2 regions of the Halomonas sp. NPDC076908 genome follow, and region 2 is predicted to be linked to the other one. Evidence: predicted binding sites of a transcription regulator. Region 2 holds the regulator's gene; the other holds the start of a gene.

Region 1 (9,194 bases), on a different contig from region 2:
CCGATGGACTGCTCTGACGGTGTATGTGGCACCTGCAAAGGCCACTGCGAACAGGGCGAATTCGACATGGGTGACGAGTATCTGGAAGATGCGCTTTCCGATGAGGAAGCAGCTGAAGGCCAAGTGCTCACGTGCCAGATGGTGCCTTCTTCGGATTGCGTTATTCAAGTGCCAGTGGCATCCACGCTGTGTAAAACACAGGTGGGCAAGGTTGAGAGCACAGTAGCAGCAGTTGAGCAACTTTCCGAAGATAGTATTGAGCTAGTCGTTGATTTGGATGATGCCGAGGGCCTCGCCTTTTTGCCGGGGCAGTACATTCATATTGATGTGCCCGGTACTGAGGTGCACCGCTCCTACTCTTTCAGCTCCTTGCCGGGGGATAAGCGCGCCACCTTCTTAATTCGCAACATCCCCAATGGGGTAATGAGCGGCTATTTAACCGAGCGCGCGGCGGTGGGCGAAAAGCTTACGCTGACCGGCCCGCTGGGCAGCTTCTACCTGCGAGAAGTGAAGCGTCCGGTGCTAATGCTTGCTGGCGGCACGGGCCTGGCTCCGTTTCTCTCCATGTTAGCGCAATTGGTCGAAAAGGGCTGTGATGCGCCGATTCACATGATTTACGGCGTCAATAAAGATGACCACCTAGTCAAAACGGATGCGTTAGATGCCTTCGTAGAAAAAATTCCTAGCTTCACCTACGCCACCGTGGTGGTCGACGAGGCTAGCGAGCATTCGCGTAAAGGTTACGTGACGCACCACATGGACGCCGAGGTAATGCATGACGGCGATGTGGACGTTTACCTGTGTGGCCCACCCCCGATGGTAGATGCTGTGCTGAAGTACTTCGACGCTGAAGGAATCGAGCCCCAGAGCTTCCACTATGAGAAGTTCACACCTAATCAAGTGGGAGAGAGTGCATGAGCTATCAACGTTTTGACGGCCCACGTTTTCAAGATCGAGTAATGGTGGTCACGGGTGCTGCTCAAGGAATTGGACAGCGGGTTGCAGAGCGCGCCGCCGTTGAAGGTGCGCGCTTGGTATTGGTAGATCGCGCTGATGATATCCACGAGATCGTGGCTGGGCTAAGCAAGCAGGGCTGCGAAGTGATTGCGGTACAAGCAGACCTAGAAAAATGGGAAGGCGCCGAGCAAGTCATGCAGACGACGCTCTCTCACTTTGGTCGTATCGATATTTTGGTTAACAACGTTGGCGGCGCGATTAACTTCAAGCCTTTTACCGAGTTTAGCGAGGCGCAAATCGCCGCAGAGATCAACCGTTCTCTAATGCCTACGCTTTGGTGCTGCCGTGCGGCGCTGCCAACCATGGTTGAGCAGGGCAGCGGCGTCATCGTCAATGTCTCTTCAGCGGCAACGCGGGGTATTCACCGTATCCCCTATTCGGCAGCAAAGGGCGGTATCAACGCGCTAACCGCATCACTAGCGTTTGAGTATGCCGAGCATGGCATCCGGGTAGTCGCCATGGCCCCTGGAGGCACCGAAGCACCGCCACGGCGTATTTCGCGAGGGACACCGACGCCTAGCAATGAGACGGAAAAGGCGTGGTTTCAAGCGCATATCGATCAGACCAAGCAGAGCTGCTTGATGAGCCGCTATGGCACGTTAGACGAAATGGTCGCCCCCATTTTGTTCCTTGCTTCCGATGAAGCCAGTTACATCACTGGTAGCGTACTGCCTGTAGCGGGCGGCGACCTTGGCTAGCATTGGTTGGGAAAAAGATAATTCTAAATAAAGCGTTAGCTATAACTCTAAACACAATAATCCCCTGGAGCACACCGTGAAACATATTGAGAAAGGCGTCAGCCTAAGGCACGCGCCCCGCGATTTCCTGCGCGACCTCAATGCCGACAACGCCAGTACTGGGCTAGTGGCGGGAATTTTAGGGCTCAGCGTTGGGGTCGTTCACATCAGCGCTGGCACGTCTGCGGGTCTGGATTCCTCCTTCATCATGATTTGGGTCATCAGCTATCTGATGATCAATGGTTTGTTTGGGCTTTTCATGCCAGCTTACTACCGCTTGCCGCTGCCAATGGCTAACTCTATCCCAGGGGCATTAATGTTTGCAGCCGTCATCCCGGTAATAGGTTTGGAGGCTGCGCTAGGTGCGAGCTTGATTGCAGGTGCTATTACCCTGATTGCTGGTTTGACTGGCGTGATGGGCATTGTGATGCGCCTGATTCCTATGCCGATTGTCATGGGTATGGTTGGCGGCATGCTGCTTAGCTTTGGCCTCAATATGGTGCGTCCGTTGGAAAGTGCTATTGTGCCAGCCTCCATCATGATTCTGGCTTTCTTCTTTTCTGCACGGCTGTTTCGTAAGATTCCGCCCCTGATTGTGGCGATGTTAGCCGGAATCCTCTACCTAATAGCGACCGGTGTGGACCTCTCCGGTATCGAGGCGACGATCCGTTTCCCCGAGTTCATTGTTCCAGAATTCACTTTGGGTGCCTTTCTAACGTACGGTTTGCCGCTTGCCATTATCCTTGTAGGAATGGAGACACCCGCAGGCGTCGGTTTAGTGAAGGGAATGGGTTACAAAGAAGTGCCCGCCAATGCGATCACGGCGGTGGGCGGTCTAGGCACCATGGTGTCAGCCTTTTTCAATCTACACAGTACCTGTATTGCTGCGCCTATGACCGGTATCTGCGCATCTCCAGAGGCGGGTACTCACGATAAGCGCTGGGTAGCGGCGGTAATTGCTGGGGCTATCTTTGTCGTTGCCGCACCTTTCTACGGCTATGTGGTCAGCCTACTGGAGGCTACGCCGCGCTACTTTATTGCCATTATCGCTGGGCTGGCACTGATGCGGGTCATCACCTCCTCGATGGCTATCGCCTTTTCAGGCAAGAAGCATGAAATAGGTGCACTGTTTGCCTTTCTAATTGCCGCGTCGGGAATTCAGATTCTCGGCATCGGCGCCACGTTTTGGGCGTTGGTATTGGGCGTGGTCGTTTCAGCAATCTTCGAAACCAAGGACTTCGAGTTTATTTTCACCCGTGAGGTGGTCACCAAAAGCGGTTGACCTTTTGTTACCTCTGTCACTCGATAACCGCATCCTCCTTTGCCCGTGTCTGCTATCGCTGCTCGGGCATTTTTTCTCAACAGCATTGGATAAAAATGCCGATGGAGAACTTCCACCGGCAAAAGCTTGTTTTCAATGCACTTAAGGCGGTGCGCTGATGCCGCGTCCACTATAAGCTAGCCAGCATTAATGGATGCTATACGCTCAGCCATTCATCCGGATAATAGGCTTAAGCGTCATTCCTTCAGCACTATCGGCGGCTGCTTGGTTGATGTCCTCAAAGGAGTAATACTTCACCAGCTTATCGAAGGGGAAGCGACCCTGTTGGTAAAGTTCTACCAACTGAGGAATAAACTGTCTTGCCACGCTGTCTCCTTCGACGATACCGCGAATACTTTTTCCTCCTAAAAGGAGATCGTTCACATCAAAAGCGGCCTCGGTGCCCAAAGCAGGAGCCCCCACCACCCCTAGCATGCCTAGACCGCCAAGGGCATCTACCCCTTGACGAAGCACCTCGGGACGGCCTGTCGACTCCAACGCGAAATCAACACCGCCTCCGCTTATTTGCTGAATACGTTCTACTACTGACTCCTCTTTGGAGTTGATGGTATGTGTCGCCCCCAGCTCTTTGGCTAGCTCCAGGCGTGAAGGGATGATGTCAATGGCAATAATGGTAGTGGCACCTGCAATTTTTGCTGCCATGATGGACGCAAGCCCCACGGCCCCTGCACCAAAGGCGGCAAAACGGCTTCCAGGCGTGACTTTGAGAGCATTGATAACGGCACCGGCGCCTGTCTGTATGCCGCAACCTAGGGGGCCAAGTAATTCAAGAGGCGCGTCTTTTGGCACTTTGACTGCATTGTTTTCCCGGCTCAGGGAGTAGGTAGCGAAGGAGGACTGGCCAAAAAAATGATCGTGCAGAGGCTGGTTGTTACCATCACGAATGGCTTGGAAGCCGTCGGGGTCACCACCGCTGAAATTGCGTCCAAAAAAGTCTTTACAGTACGATGCATGTCCGGCATCACAAGGGTTGCAAGCACCGCAGTATGCATAACTCAGGACGACGTGGTCGCCAATTTCAAGTGAGGTAACTCCAGGGCCTACGGCTTCCACAACACCTGCGCCCTCATGCCCCAATACGGCAGGTAATGGCACCGGATAATACTGATCACGTACGATCAGGTCTGTATGGCACATACCGGTCGCCACCACCCTGACCAGCACTTCGTCTCCCTGGGGTGGGCGAATGCTCGCTTTTTCTATTGTAAAGTCAGCTCCTTTCTCTCGGGTGACTGCAACTGTGATGTCTGTGTGTGTATTGTTTGTCATGGTTCGCCTCGGTATTGCGTTGTAATAAGAAATTTCTGGCTAAAGGCAGCATTTAAAGAGGGTAGGCGGGCGCCTCCCCCTTGAGCGTTAGCCACTGCCACTGCGTGAATTCATCTATATTGCTGCTCCCCCCCACGCTGGTTCCATTGCCTGAGGCGCCAACCCCGCCGAAGGGGTTGATGACTTCGTCATTCACTGTTTGATCATTAATGTGCAACAACCCTGTTCTTAGCTGCTCGCCTAAGCGTAAAGCACGGCCCGCATCGCGCGAAATCACCCCGGCCGATAGCCCATACTCTGTATTATTGGCAAGTGCTACTGCCTCTGCGTCTGTGTCGAAAGGGATAACCACGGCAATAGGGGCAAACGCCTCCTCGTGAAAAATAGGGTTATCGGTGGTGACATCGCTGACGACCGCCGGCTTAAAGAAAAGCCCGTCAGTTTCACCACCCACGAGTACGTTGCCCCCGGACGCTTTTGCGCGAGACAGCAGGTCACATGCGTGATCCAGTTGGCCCTTGTCAATCAATGGGCCGAGAGCGAATTCTCCACTGCGCGGGTCACCAACGCTTAAGCTGCGTGCTTTCTCTGTCAGGCGTTCGAGGAAACGATCATAGATGTCCCGCTGAACCAGAATGCGGCCGCTCGACATGCAGATTTGACCCTGATGCAGATAGGCCCCCCAAGTGGCATTACTAATGGCCAAATCTAGGTCGGCATCATCAAGTATGATCAGCGAGTTTTTGCCGCCTAGCTCCAGCGATACTTTCTTAAGCAAACGGCCCGCGGTTTCGCCAATTTTTCGTCCTGCGGCTGTCGAGCCCGTAAACTGAATCATGGCAACGTTACGGTTCTCGACCAGTGCCGCCCCTGCTTCACCGCCTCCTGGCAGCATGGCAAGCACACCTTTAGGTAAGCCCGCCATCTCAAATAGACGCGCAATACTGACACCGCCACATACACTGGTGCGTGGGTCGGGTTTGAGTATGACCGCATTACCCAATGCCAGCGCAGGGGCGACCGCGCGTATAGCGAGGTACAGGGGAAAGTTAAAAGGTGATATGACGCCGACTACACCCACAGGACGACGGCGTGCAATATTGAGTCGGCCAGGCGTTGAGGGCATCAGCTCTCCCGCCGCACGTGAAGGTAACGAGGCGGCTTCGTGCAGTACTTTTATTGATATCGCCACTTCAAACGCGGCCTTGGCGGGCGTTGAACCGCTCTCGTCTATGAGCCAGTGGATCAATTCATCTTGGTGCTCCTCAGCGGTACGGGCGGCTTGGCGCATGATGGCCGCACGCTCATCGTATGAAGTGTCGCCCCAAGCAATGGCGGCTTCATGGCTTTTGTCGGCGACGGCATCTAACTGCTCGCTTGTCGTGCTGCCAATATGGCCGAGAGTTTCACCACTGGCAGGTGCCGTGACCGGCAATACATTGCCTGAACCGGCTACCCATTGACCTGTAAACACGTGCTCTTGCCATATGGTAGGTTTCAGTAATAGTGCATCGGACATGATGTTTCTCCTTTTCAATCGTCTCCCGCGTGCTCCAATATCGGTGCTACGCTTTTCTCTAAGTTACCCCATTGCCTTAGCCATGCTTGTGGCAACAAGGCCTAGGGGGCATATGCCATTGTGTTGGCGTTGTCAGTAGGTGAGTGTTCAGAATACTTTGGCTACACGAAGATTAATGCGCTGGTCTTCCTTGAAGCCATTTTCAACATTAATGTCCTGGCCGTACTGCAGCTGGAGTTGAAGAGTGGGCTGAACAAAGGTTGCGAACGTGGCCTGCCAGCGATTGTTATCAAGTGCGTCGTCTTGCCGAACTCCGCCAACGGTCGTTTCGCCGCCGAAGGAGTGATAGTAGGAGAGGGCAAGATGGCTTTGAGGGCTGAGTAAGTATTTGAAATGTGTCTGTAGGCTTTGGCTATCATTTTGCTCACGGCGCATACCTATAAAGTCATCGTTATCGCCGTAAGTCGCATATTCGGCGATGATATCCAGCATAAAATCGTCACCAAGACCGGTGACGTAACCTGCTTGGAAAATGCCTTTCCAGCGATTTTCACCGACATTAATGGGGCCATTAGAGGCGTCGTACTTTCCCGCAGGGATTGAGGCAAAGGCGGAGAAACCAAACCACTTTTGTTGATCCGGGTTGTTCACTAACCACGTAGTGGCGCCGATCATGGGATCGCCCATGCCACTAGAGGAGGTCGGCTCCAGAGGGCCGAAAGGTGCTTTCAATTCAACCCTACCAAAAGGCAGTATTATCTGGGGATTGACGGTATACCCACCGATATCCAGGTAGTGAATAAATCGGGCTAAACCGATACGGGTATCGAGCCCCGTATCACCGCGAAGCAAATCACCGTTCGCGTAAACTGAATCCCGGCTAGCATGCTGTAAATAAAGCAGCCCTAGCGTACTGCCTTCTGGTAGTGGTACGTAGTCACCTGGGTCTGTGGCAATTTCGGCGGCATTGGCGGTTAAAGTGGCGGTGGTGCTAAGCGTTAATGCTCCAGCCATCGCGAGAACATGTCGAATCTTTTTGCTCAGTGGGCTGCAGTGCATGGGCAGGCTATACGTCCGCATGTTATGTATCTCCATCATGCTTATTAATCTTGTAAGGTGCCTGCAATCTGTAGCGAGAAGCATGCCAACTGAGACGGTCGTGAATATTTATTTTAAGTTTTTGATTTTTATTATCCCCAAGCGTTCTTTCAGGGCCTTGATATAGTGCGTAGGCGTCTCAAAGTGAGAGCAATGTCTTAACATTCTCATTTTGATACAGCTTTAGCTTAGGGTGTATGCGCCGCTCTTCTGTTGCTCTTATGCCATGAGGCCCAGCTTGGACGGCTATTTTATGCTCTGGATTTCCTTGATTTTGCGATAAAGCGTGGCGCGGCCTATACCTAGATGTTTGGCAGCTTTGCTGATATTGCCATCGGTCTTTTCTAACGCTGCCTCGATCATATGCTGCTCTTGGGCCTTTAGTGTCGATGAGTAGCGCTTCCTTGAATGTTGAGGTGGGCTGTCAACGATCTCTGTGGGTAGGTGGCAAAGATCGATCAGATGATCGCTATCATCAGCCATTACATCAGCGTGTTTTAGGGCATGGCGCAGTTCGCGTACATTTCCTGGCCAGGGGTAGTTCTCCATTCGTTTGAGGGCATCAAATGATAGCTGACGCGTAGCCTGGGTGACTTGTGAACACTGCTCTACTAAAAATGCCTGTAACCGCGAGCGCTCTCTTAAAGGTGGGATTCTTAGCGGCATCCCTTGTATGCGGTAAAGCAGATCATCACGGAAAGCACCTTGAGCTACGGCTGATGCCAGATCATGGTGAGTTGCACAGATTAACTGGAAGTTTACGCTTTTCGTCTTACCCGCCCCCAGGCGGCTCACTTCGTGTGTTTCCAGCACTCTCAGCAGCCTGGATTGAAGAGTAAGGGGCATATCCCCAATTTCATCGAGAAATAAGGTGCCGCCGTTGGCCTGCTCGATCTTACCCGGCGCGCCGCCACGGCGAGCGCCTGTGTAGGCCCCCTCGGTATATCCAAAAAGCTCGCTTTCAATCAATGTCTCAGGAATAGCGGCGCAGTTAATAGCGATGAACTCTCCTGTTTTGTTGTCACTCTGTTCGTGAAGAGTCTTGGCCATGACTTCCTTGCCTACACCGGTTTCTCCCAGAATCAATACGGGAAGACGCTTGTTAACAGCTCTCAGGGCAAGTGGAATCTGTTTGTTAAGAGTCGCGTCGCCAAAGTCGGGTACTGATTCAACCGCTGACAAATGACGCTTGCTATCTTTGCAGGTAGCCGTTCCCTCAATCAGGCTTGTCTGATGCTGCACCGTTGGATTTAGTACGAAGGAAAGTCCGGAAGATGTCCGGCCTAACAATGGGGGGCGCTGACCCCTGGCGGCATCGACCAGTTCGCCAAAGCGAAGATCAAATAGTTCTTGGAAGTTTTTCGGGGCATGGCTAGCGGTGAGGCCGATCACTTCGCGCACCTTCGGCGTCATACCCAGGATTTCGCCCTCGGGGCCGAGGGCGATCAACATATCATTAGTTGTGGGTACTTGCTGCCAGCTTAGTTGCAGGATCAAGTAGGGCCGTAGCTGCATGATCAAGCGATGTTCGATCGCCCGCGCGCACTGGGTGACGAGTGAAAGTGCACTGCCTGGGGCCAAACTGTGCTCCCGAGTGATATCAATCGAACCAATCACTTGACCGTAGGGGGCGATGATGGGAGCGGCCGCACAATTCAGCGATTGATTAGTGGTGTAGTAGTGCTCCGGTCCTGAAACAGCAACAGGTCGGCCAGCCGTAAGCGCGCAGCTCATCGCCGATGTCCCAATGTATTGCTCCGAGAGATTGACCCCAGGACGGAAGGCCTGCTTGAGAACCCTGCCGGAGTGAGCGTTAGCTTGATAGGTGCATAGAGCATGGCCTTGGCGGTCAGTGAGTAGCAGTGCGTAGCCCGCACCACTAATGGTGCGATGAAGCTGTTCAATTGGGATAGTGGCTGCATTAGTAAGATTTTGATTTTTTTGTTTAATTTCGTTAAATCTACTGCACGGTACCGTTTCGTATATGACCCGCTCAGTCACACTCTTGTGCTCGGCGATACAGCGTTTCCATGAGTTCAGGATAGCTTCGTCTATTATTCCATTAGGAATATTCCCATCTTGGAAGAAAGCCTTTCTAGCCTCACTCAGCCTTTGTAAGGGCGTCAGTTGTGTATTCATTTATCCCTCTTCACTGCAATATTGTTCTATGTGGGCTTCAAATTCGGATGCGTTGCCAAGGATCTATTACATA
Region 2 (9,194 bases):
ACCAGCGATTGGCGTTGAGCAGTGAGGGCTACGCGCATGAGGGATAGCCACACCGTTACCTATACCTGTACTGCCTAAGCGTTCTCTACCGATTAATCGGCTAAACACTTCTTGGCTATCTAGGCTGGGCGTGTTTTGGGCAATAAAGGTGCTGAAAAACTCCAGCACCCTTTTTTTGCTGCCCCCGGGCACATCGTATAGAACGCGTTCCGGGGGGAGTATGGTTTCCAACGTCATTGAATTAACGCACACCTGCGCCTTGGGCGCGAGCTTGTGCTTTTTCCTTGTGTTTAACGAGTTGACGATCAATTTTATCCGCTAAAGCATCAATCGCGGCATACATATCACTGTCGAGAGCTTCTGCATGTAGATCTGCACCTGCTGCGTGCAGTGTACAAGCGGCTTGCTGTCGCTCTTTTTCTACAGATAAGGTGACTTGCACCGTGGTTATATTGTCGTAATGACGCTCGACACGTTCAAGTTTTTCATTGACATAGTCACGCAAGGCGTCAGTCAGATCTACGTGATGACCAGTGATATTAACTTGCATTGACGTACTCCTTATCCATCGGACTGTACTTCGATTGTAACCCTTTTTGCCGCGTTGCAAAGCCCTTGTAGAGAGTTTACTTACTATTGATACAGCCTTAGCGTAAACGACGGCGTTCGCTAGAGGAGGGGATGCCCATGGCTTCGCGATATTTGGCTACCGTTCGGCGTGCAACCTGAATGCCACCCTCGTCTAAAAGCGTCACTAAACGGCTATCAGAGAGGGGTTTGCCAGGCGGCTCTTCGTTTATCAGCTTTTTTAGTCGTGCTCGAATGGCGGTGCTGGAGTGGCTATCGCCATCTTGACCGCTCACTTGGCTGGAGAAAAAGTATTTGAGTTCGAACACGCCGCGGGGCGTATGGATGTATTTCTGGGTAGTCACCCTAGATATGGTCGATTCGTGCATTTCTACCGCTTCCGCAATATCTGCCAATATCAGCGGCTTCATAGCCTCTTCGCCGTGTTCTAAAAAGCCAATTTGGCGGGTGATAATCTCGCGGCCCACGCGTAGCAGCGTATCGTTACGACTGGAAAGACTCTTAATTAACCAGCGCGCTTCTTGTAAATGCTCTTTTAAGAACTGATTGTCCTGACTTTTATCTGCGCGCTTAATCAAGCTTGCATAGTCAGGCTGAATACGCAGTCGTGGCAAGGCTTCTGGGTTGAGCTCCAGATGCCAGCCTTCGTTGTCGTGACGCACCACTAAGTCGGGAGTGATGTAGCTATCGTCAGTGACGCCATAAGCGCTTCCTGGGCGTGGGTCGAGACTGCGGATCAATAGGATGACATCGCCCAGCTGCTCATCATTTAGCCCCAGGCGGCGCTTTAATAAGCGCATATCGTCCTTACCAAGTGCTTCAAGAAATTGGCGGACAAGGCGGCGGGCAGGGACGAGTAGCGGTGTGTCATCGGGCAGTGCAGCCAACTGCAACATTAAGCATTCGCGCAGGTCGCGGGCAAAGATGCCGGTAGGTTCAAACTGCTGCAGTTTAAGCAGTATGGTCTCGATTTCGCGCTGGCTGAGGCCATCGATACCTTGGGCGCGCAGTCCTTCACGAATGTCGTTAAGCGGTTGGGTTAAATAACCATTGGCGTCTAGCGCATCGATCAGGCTTTCCGCAACTAAATGCTCACGGGGACTAAAATCGGTCATGGCGAGTTGCCACAGCAGGTGGCCGTGGAGACTTTGCCCTGCGGCCTGGCGCTCAAAGTCAGGGCCCTCGCCGCTGCTACCGCTCATGCTGCCCATGTCTTGGTAAGTATCCGACCAATCGCTGTCTACCGAAAGTTCGGTAGGGATACTCTCTGACCACTCTTCCTCTTTAGGCTCGCTGACAGCTTGTTCGCTGAACTCATCTTCTTGCTCCAGCATAGGGTTCGCGTCTAGCGCCTGCTGAATTTCTTGACGAAGGTCGAGCGTTGATAGTTGCAATAAGGCAATCGCCTGCTGCAACTGAGGCGTCATGGTCAGCTGTGTGCCGATACGCAACTGAAGAGAAGCTTTCATGACCATCTGAGAACCACTCGTTAATCGGAAAGGTTCACCCTAGTGCGAGTGGTGGCTGTGTGCAAGTGCAATAAGCATGCCATTGGTATAAAAATTATCGTAGAGCACTGATTAGAGGTGAAAAACAGCTTAGAGGCGAAAATCAGCACCCAAATAAACGTCTCGCACCTTCTGGTTGGTGAGAATTGACTCGGGAGAGCCACTGGCAATGATCTGGCCGTCGCCTACGATATAGGCGATATCGCAAATATCGAGGGTTTCACGTACGTTGTGATCAGTGATCAGCACGCCGATATGTCGCTGCTTTAGCGCACGAATAATGGTTTTAATATCGCCAACTGAGATGGGGTCAACCCCAGCAAAAGGTTCGTCAAGCAAAATAAAGGCAGGCTCCGTGGCTAGTGAACGGGCAATTTCGACACGTCGCCGCTCGCCGCCAGATAGGCTCATGCCTAAATTGTTGCGAATATGGGTGATATGAAAGTCTTCTAGCAAAGCTTCCAAGCGCGCTTCGCGCCCTGCACTGTCAAGCTCTTTGCGGGTCTCCAGAATCGCCATAATATTATCGCTAACCGATAGTTTGCGAAAAATTGACGCTTCTTGGGGAAGGTAGCCAATACCTGCCATTGCCCGCTCATGCATGGGTGCCCGGGTCAAATCCAGATCATCAATGCCGACCTTGCCCGCATCCGCTTTTACCAAGCCGACAATCATATAAAACGAGGTGGTTTTGCCTGCGCCGTTGGGCCCCAGTAAACCGACGACGCTACCTTGAGATATCTCCAGATTGATATCTTTAACCACCTGACGACGCTTATAGCTTTTAGCTAAGTGTTGGGCATAGAGGGTTTTTATCGGCGCAGTTTCAGCAGTTGCCACAAGCTGACTCCCTATTGTGCTGGCTGAAGGGTCATTCGGATGCGCTGCGGCTCGCTGCCGTCAACGTCTGAGCGTGCTTGAATCACTTCACGGTCAATAAAGTACTCCAACCGTCCACCGGTAAATCGATCATCCTCTTGGGTCAATTCAGCTTGATCAATTAACTCTACGCGGCGCTCTGCAACATGGTAAATGATGCGCCGGGCCCAGCCTTCAGTAGGGCCTTCCTGTCCTTCAGTTTGATGGCGCAGGTAGGCACGTTCGCCGGTAGATGTGGCAAGTGAGAGCTCACCTGCGTCGTTGCGTTGGATTTCCACACGATCACCTCGTAGCTGCATTTCACCTTGTCGAATATCGACATCGCCGGTGTAAACGGCAGTACCAGCACGTTGATCCAGGTCTAAGCGATCGGCTTCTACTTCCACCGGTGCCTGCTGCTGGGTAGGGCTGGACTGGGCCCCCGCAGATAGCGGTACCGCGAGCGCAATAAGAGCGGTGCAGATAAGTGTTTTCATGGCGACTCCTGTTAACGTTGTGTGGCAGGGGGGTGCGTGCCGCGCACATTGTCAGTTAAGCGGACCTGGCTATCGTTAAGCCATGCATCCATACGTGAAGCGCTCATCTGCTGTGGGGGCTGCTGCAGCAAAACGGGTGTTTCACTCCAAGCATGCTGATTTAGCCCATCATAGTGCAATAACTCTGTATCAAGTTGCCAGCCTTCGTCAGGGGCAATCAGTCGAGCTGAGCCGGATAGCACAAGGGCATGAGTGTTGGCGTTGAGTGTGCCGACATCGGCGTTGGCTAGCCATTGGCGATTTTCGCTGTCATACAAAATTGCTCTAGGCTCTTCTGACCAAGTTTCACCGCTTTGGGGAGTATGGATAAGGTGCGGTGTTTGCAGTGACTGTAAGGTATTGCCATTTTCCCCGAAAAGGGTAATTTCTGCATTTTCGAGCACATGGCCAGGTTCTTGTGCCTGTGCATCAGGGTCGATAGCTACTCGTTGAGGCCCGCCCGGTTCAAGCCAAACCAGCAGTGCTCCTAAGGCGATAACAAGCCCCGTTAGCCATACGCGAGTCTTAATTCGTTTAAGCATTTATGTGCGACCATGCAAATAGGTATCTAACACCGCCCCCCAATGGCCTTGAGCATCAAGCAGCGTGTCACAGATTTCGCGCACGGCGCCGTGTCCCCCTAGCCGCTCGGTGATCCAGTCGGCATGGGTGTGCATATAGTCCGGCGCGTTAGGAACGGTAATGCCAATACCGCAACGCTTGATGGCGGAGAGGTCAGGGAGGTCATCACCGCAATAGGCCACTTGCTCCAGTTCTAAATCCAGACGCTGGCAAAGGATACGCAACGTGGTGAGCTTATTTTCACAGCCTTGATAGACGTGGTCGATGCCGAGTGCTGCAGCGCGTTGGCTTACCATTGGCGAATCACGGCCTGTAATCAGGGCAACATGAATTCCCACCCGTTTTAGCAGTTTTAGGCCATGTCCATCCTGGGTATGGAAAGCTTTGATTTCGATACCGTCAGCTTGAAAGTAAAGTCGACCATCCGTCAGTACGCCATCAACATCCACCGCCAATAAGCGTACGCGGCGGAGCCGATCAAGTAGGGATGCAGGTAGGCTCATATAGTCTCCGTTAAGCAAGTCACTAAAACGTGTGGTTGTGGGTTAAATAACGCCGCTGGCGAGTAGGTCGTGCATATGTAGAGCGCCAATAGGTCGCTGTTGTTCATCCACCACTGCTAATGCTGTAATGCGGCTCTCTTCCATAATGCGTACTGCTTCTGCCGCTAGGATGTCGGGACCAATGCGTTTGCCAGGGCGCGTCATGACATCGTCGACGAGAACATCACGCAGGTTGTGAAAATGATCTAAGGTGCGCCGCAGGTCGCCATCGGTGTAGACCCCCGCTAAGCGGCCGTCACTATCCACAACGCAGGTGAAGCCCAGGCCTTGGCGAGTGATTTCTAACAAAGCATCGCGCAGCGGGCTGCCTAGCGCTATTTGCGGTAGCCGGGCGCCATCGTGCATTAGATCCCTTACCCGAAGCAGCAGCCGCTTACCTAGACTGCCACCAGGGTGGGAGAGCGCAAAGTCCTCAGCAGTAAAGCCCCGCGCTTCCAGGAGCGCCACTGCCAGCGCGTCGCCTAATGCAAGGGCTGCGGTAGTGGAGCTAGTCGGCGCAAGATCCAAAGGGCAAGCTTCGCGCTCAACGCCGCTGTTTAAGTGGGCATTGGCATGTTTAGCCAGCGTGGAGTTGGGGCGCCCCGTCATGCTGACCAGTGGGATACCCAAGCGCTTTAAGAGCGGTAAAAGCGCGGTAACTTCCGCCGTTTCGCCAGAGTTTGAAAGGGCAAGCACGACATCTGTGCGGGTAATCATGCCGAGATCGCCGTGGCTTGCTTCTCCTGGGTGGACAAAAAAAGCCGGCGTACCTGTGCTGGCAAGCGTTGCGGCAAGTTTGCCTGCTATATGGCCTGACTTGCCCATGCCGGTGACCACTACGCGCCCTTGGCAAGCGAGTATCAGCTCGCAGGCACGGTCAAAACTTTCGTCCAGCTTTTCCTGAAGGCCACCAATAGCAGCCTGCTCAATTTGCAGCGTACGCAGTGCGCTTTCGCGTAATAAGCTGGGTGGAGCGAGAGGCTGGCGCATAGGGATATCTCTTGACGATTGAAAATATAAAAGGATCCGGGCGCAAGAATAACATCTTGATCGTGCTTATAGGCACTAGTTAGCCATTGCCTTAATAAAGGTTGCGGGCTAAATGTTTTTTATATTAGCAGGAACACCCGTTCGCTCTGGGGTGTCTAGTAGAGTTATAGTACGTTGTTCGATAATGTTTTAGAAACGCTGTTTTTTAACTGCGGCGATAGTAAATAGGGTAATATAATGAGCCCCGGCTGCACCCGCTAAGAGTCAACTGATCTATGACAGATGCTCCTTTTATTGAAATCGAAGACCTCTATTTTTCACGTGGAGATCACGATATTTTCCGCGGCGTGAATATGACAATACCGCGGGGAAAAGTGACGGCGATCATGGGGCCTAGCGGTACGGGTAAAACCACGCTCCTCAAGTTGATTGGCGGACAGTTAGTGCCTGATAGAGGGCGAATTTTAATCGATGGGCAAGATGTGCACCGCCTCTCCCGAAAAGCGCTATTTACGTTGCGTAAGCGAATGGGGATGCTGTTTCAGAGTGGTGCGCTTTTCTCCGACTTAGATGTCTTCGAAAATGTTGCGTTTCCGCTGCGCGTGCACACAGATCTGCCCGACACCATGGTGCGCGATTTAGTATTGCTAAAACTTCAGGCCGTGGGTCTACGCGGTGCGCGTGAATTAACCCCCGCCGAGCTGTCGGGGGGCATGGCTCGCCGGGTGGCTTTAGCGCGCGCTATGGCCCTCGACCCTGAACTGATTTTATATGATGAGCCGTTTGTCGGTCAGGACCCTATCTCGATGGGGGTATTGGTTCAACTGATTAAACGCCTTAATCAAGCGCTGCAGCTGACGTCGGTGGTGGTTTCACACGATATTAAGGAAACATTGAGTATTGCAGACTACCTCTATCTAATCGCTGATGGTCAGGTGGTGGCTCACGGTACGCCGCAGACACTGGATATCAATCAGGATCCGCGGGTAAGTCAGTTTATTCATGGTGAGCCAGACGGTCCGGTACCATTTCACTACCCCGCAGAGGCATTTTATCGCGACATTTTAGGTGATGCCAGAGTGTCAACGTCAGGCTAAATGGACTAAAGCAGGGTAAATACAGGGCAGGGTAAATGCAGTCAAAATTTTCAAGCGGCATCGCACGTATTACCCGATTGGGGCGTCGTGGATGCGATTTAATGGAAGCGCTAGGGCGCGCCGGTGTCTTTCTGGCTCAGTCCGCGATTGGCTTCCCATCCCGAGAGGGTTGGCGACTGTGGCTACAGCAGATGCATTTTGTCGGCGTGCTGTCGTTGGCCATTGTGCTCGTGTCAGGGCTGTTTATTGGCATGGTGCTGGCGCTTCAGGGGTACACCATACTGGTGGACTTTGGCGCCGAGCAGGCGCTTGGTCAAATGGTGGCGCTTTCGCTTTTGCGCGAACTTGCACCGGTGGTGGCGGCGTTGCTGTTTGCCGGGCGTGCGGGCTCTGCACTGACCGCTGAGATTGGCTTGATGAAGGCCACCGAGCAGCTTACCAGTATGGAAATGATTGGTGTTGATCCACTGCGTCGCGTCGTGGCTCCAAGGCTTTGGGCTGGTTTTGTAGCGCTGCCTATTTTGACCGTGGGTTTTAGCGTGGTCGGTATATGGGGCGGTTATTTAGTTGGCGTTGAGTGGCTAGGCGTATTTGAAGGCTCCTACTGGAGCAACATGCAGGCAAACGTGGATTTTATCAACGATGTCGGCAACGGCATGATTAAAAGCGTGGTGTTCGCCGTGGTAGTCACATGGATCGCAGTATTCCAGGGCTATGACCTAGTGCCAACGTCTGAAGGTATCTCCCGCGCTACAACGCGCACAGTAGTGTATTCGTCGCTTGCAGTTCTGGGGCTTGATTTTGTACTGACTGCCGTTATGTTCGGCGGCCTTTGATGGGTGGAGCAGTTTCATGAGACGCAGTAAAACCATGGAGTTCGGTGTTGGCTTGTTTATGATTGCTGGCATCTTGGGGGTTGTTTTCCTCGGCTTGCGCGTTAGTGGGCTGACACTCTCCGCGCCTTCGCAGTCGTTTCAGCTGGAGGCTAATTTTGCCAATATTGGCGGTTTAAAACCTCGCGCTCGGGTCACCATGGCCGGTGTCACCGTTGGTCGGGTGGAAGCCATCGAGCTAGATGCAGAGTGGTACGATGCGCGGGTGGTATTGAGCTTGAACAGTGAACTAGAAGGACAGCTTTCCAGAGACTCCACGGCCTCTATTCTTACCGCAGGGTTGTTAGGTGAGCAGTACATCGGGCTCAGCGTGGGCGGTGATCCTGAGATGTTGGCAGCGGGCGACACTATCCGTGATACGCAGTCAGCGCTGGTGCTAGAAGAACTTATTCAGCAATTTGTGTCCAATATGGCAAGCAATTAAACGCTGTCCATACGATAAAGCGTTAGGAGATAAAGGTGATGAAAGGAATTAGTAGCGTGTTTGGTCGTCGGTTTTTTGCAGCAGCTGCAGTGGTCATGCTTTGGGTGCCTATCCAGGCCCAAGCGCAGTCGCAAACCCCCGAGGCCTTGATTCGTGAAAACGTTGAGTCACTAATGGCCGACCTTGAGGGTCGTGAAGATTATTATGCTAATAATCTTAGCGAACTTGAAGCATTGGTCGACAGCAATCTTGATCAAGTGGCAGATTTTCGTTACATCGGTGCCAGTGTCATGGGCAGCTATTTCCGCAATGCCACGCCTGAGCAGCGCAGCCGTTTTGCGGATGTGTTCCGTCAAACCCTTATTGATACCTATACGCGAGGGTTAGTGACGTTTGATTATGATGAGCTACGCGTACTAGATGCTCAGCAAGCACAGCGCCATGATGACCAGGCTAGTGTAGCGATGGAAGTTGTCGCCAATAATGGGCAGGTCTATCCCGTTAGCTATAGCTTGAGGCTTTCTGATGGGGAATGGCGTGTTGTTAATGTCATCGTTAACGGTATTAATCTGGGGTTAACGTTCCGCAATCAGTTTGATCAAGCCATGCGTGACAATAATCGCGATTATGATGCAGTGATTAATGGCTGGTCGCCTGAAGTAGGTGTTGAAGAGCTAGAGCAGGGAGGCGATGCGTGACAGCGCTGTTTACACACCCCAGCGTTAGCTTGAATGTTGAAGACGCTGTCTTATTCGTAGTTGGTGATGTAAATGTAACGCTGGCGGCCGATTTGGCCGCCATTGGCGTTAAATGGCTTCAGGCCACGGAGCATACATCGGTCATATTTGATTTCAATCAGGTAAACAAAGCCAGCAGTGTTGCCATTAGCGTGCTGTTTGAATGGCTGCGTGCCTGCCAAACGCGTGACATTGATGTTCAAGCTATTCACTTTTCAGCACCCCTTCGGCGGCTTGCGTCGTTGGCTGAGCTAGATAACTTAATTGACCATCCCGCGTCTGCATTGGTGGTTTAGCTGAGGGTTTAATAGCTTGGCATGATCGCCAAGTGCGCTGCTTTTCTTTATTATGGCGACCTATTTACATTTATTGATAATGACGACTCAAAAGGAGTTCTCTGCGCCATGCAACCCAACGAAGTAAAAGCACTGCTTGAATC

What was found. Region 2 encodes sigma-54, which starts transcription at its own class of promoters, with help from an activator protein. Its sites were predicted from a motif close to TGGCACNNNNNTTGCTNT; they were not measured.
Region 1: a site for sigma-54 is predicted at 5,961-5,978, ahead of ACQKE4_RS19490 (benzaldehyde dehydrogenase). Genes of this name have one in related genera too.

What each region holds. Positions count from the first base shown of each region.
Region 1 covers NZ_JBNNIW010000059.1:271-9,464, forward strand. The annotation lists gene benC (benzoate 1,2-dioxygenase electron transfer component BenC) at 1-918, shown strand, start outside; gene benD (benzoate diol dehydrogenase BenD) at 915-1,715, shown strand; gene ACQKE4_RS19480 (benzoate/H(+) symporter BenE family transporter) at 1,792-3,036, shown strand; gene ACQKE4_RS19485 (NAD(P)-dependent alcohol dehydrogenase) at 3,241-4,365, opposite strand; gene ACQKE4_RS19490 (benzaldehyde dehydrogenase) at 4,418-5,884, opposite strand; gene ACQKE4_RS19495 (transporter) at 6,032-6,964, opposite strand; gene ACQKE4_RS19500 (sigma-54-dependent Fis family transcriptional regulator) at 7,229-9,121, opposite strand.
Region 2 covers NZ_JBNNIW010000006.1:80,008-89,201, reverse strand. The annotation lists gene ptsN (PTS IIA-like nitrogen regulatory protein PtsN) at 1-237, opposite strand, end outside; gene hpf (ribosome hibernation-promoting factor, HPF/YfiA family) at 242-550, opposite strand; gene ACQKE4_RS05270 (RNA polymerase factor sigma-54) at 648-2,063, opposite strand; gene lptB (LPS export ABC transporter ATP-binding protein) at 2,187-2,936, opposite strand; gene lptA (lipopolysaccharide transport periplasmic protein LptA) at 2,948-3,451, opposite strand; gene lptC (LPS export ABC transporter periplasmic protein LptC) at 3,463-4,032, opposite strand; gene ACQKE4_RS05250 (KdsC family phosphatase) at 4,033-4,575, opposite strand; gene ACQKE4_RS05245 (KpsF/GutQ family sugar-phosphate isomerase) at 4,618-5,604, opposite strand; gene ACQKE4_RS05240 (ATP-binding cassette domain-containing protein) at 5,880-6,701, shown strand; gene mlaE (lipid asymmetry maintenance ABC transporter permease subunit MlaE) at 6,737-7,537, shown strand; gene mlaD (outer membrane lipid asymmetry maintenance protein MlaD) at 7,554-8,018, shown strand; gene ACQKE4_RS05225 (MlaC/ttg2D family ABC transporter substrate-binding protein) at 8,114-8,716, shown strand; gene ACQKE4_RS05220 (STAS domain-containing protein) at 8,713-9,051, shown strand; gene ACQKE4_RS05215 (BolA family protein) at 9,160-9,194, shown strand, end outside.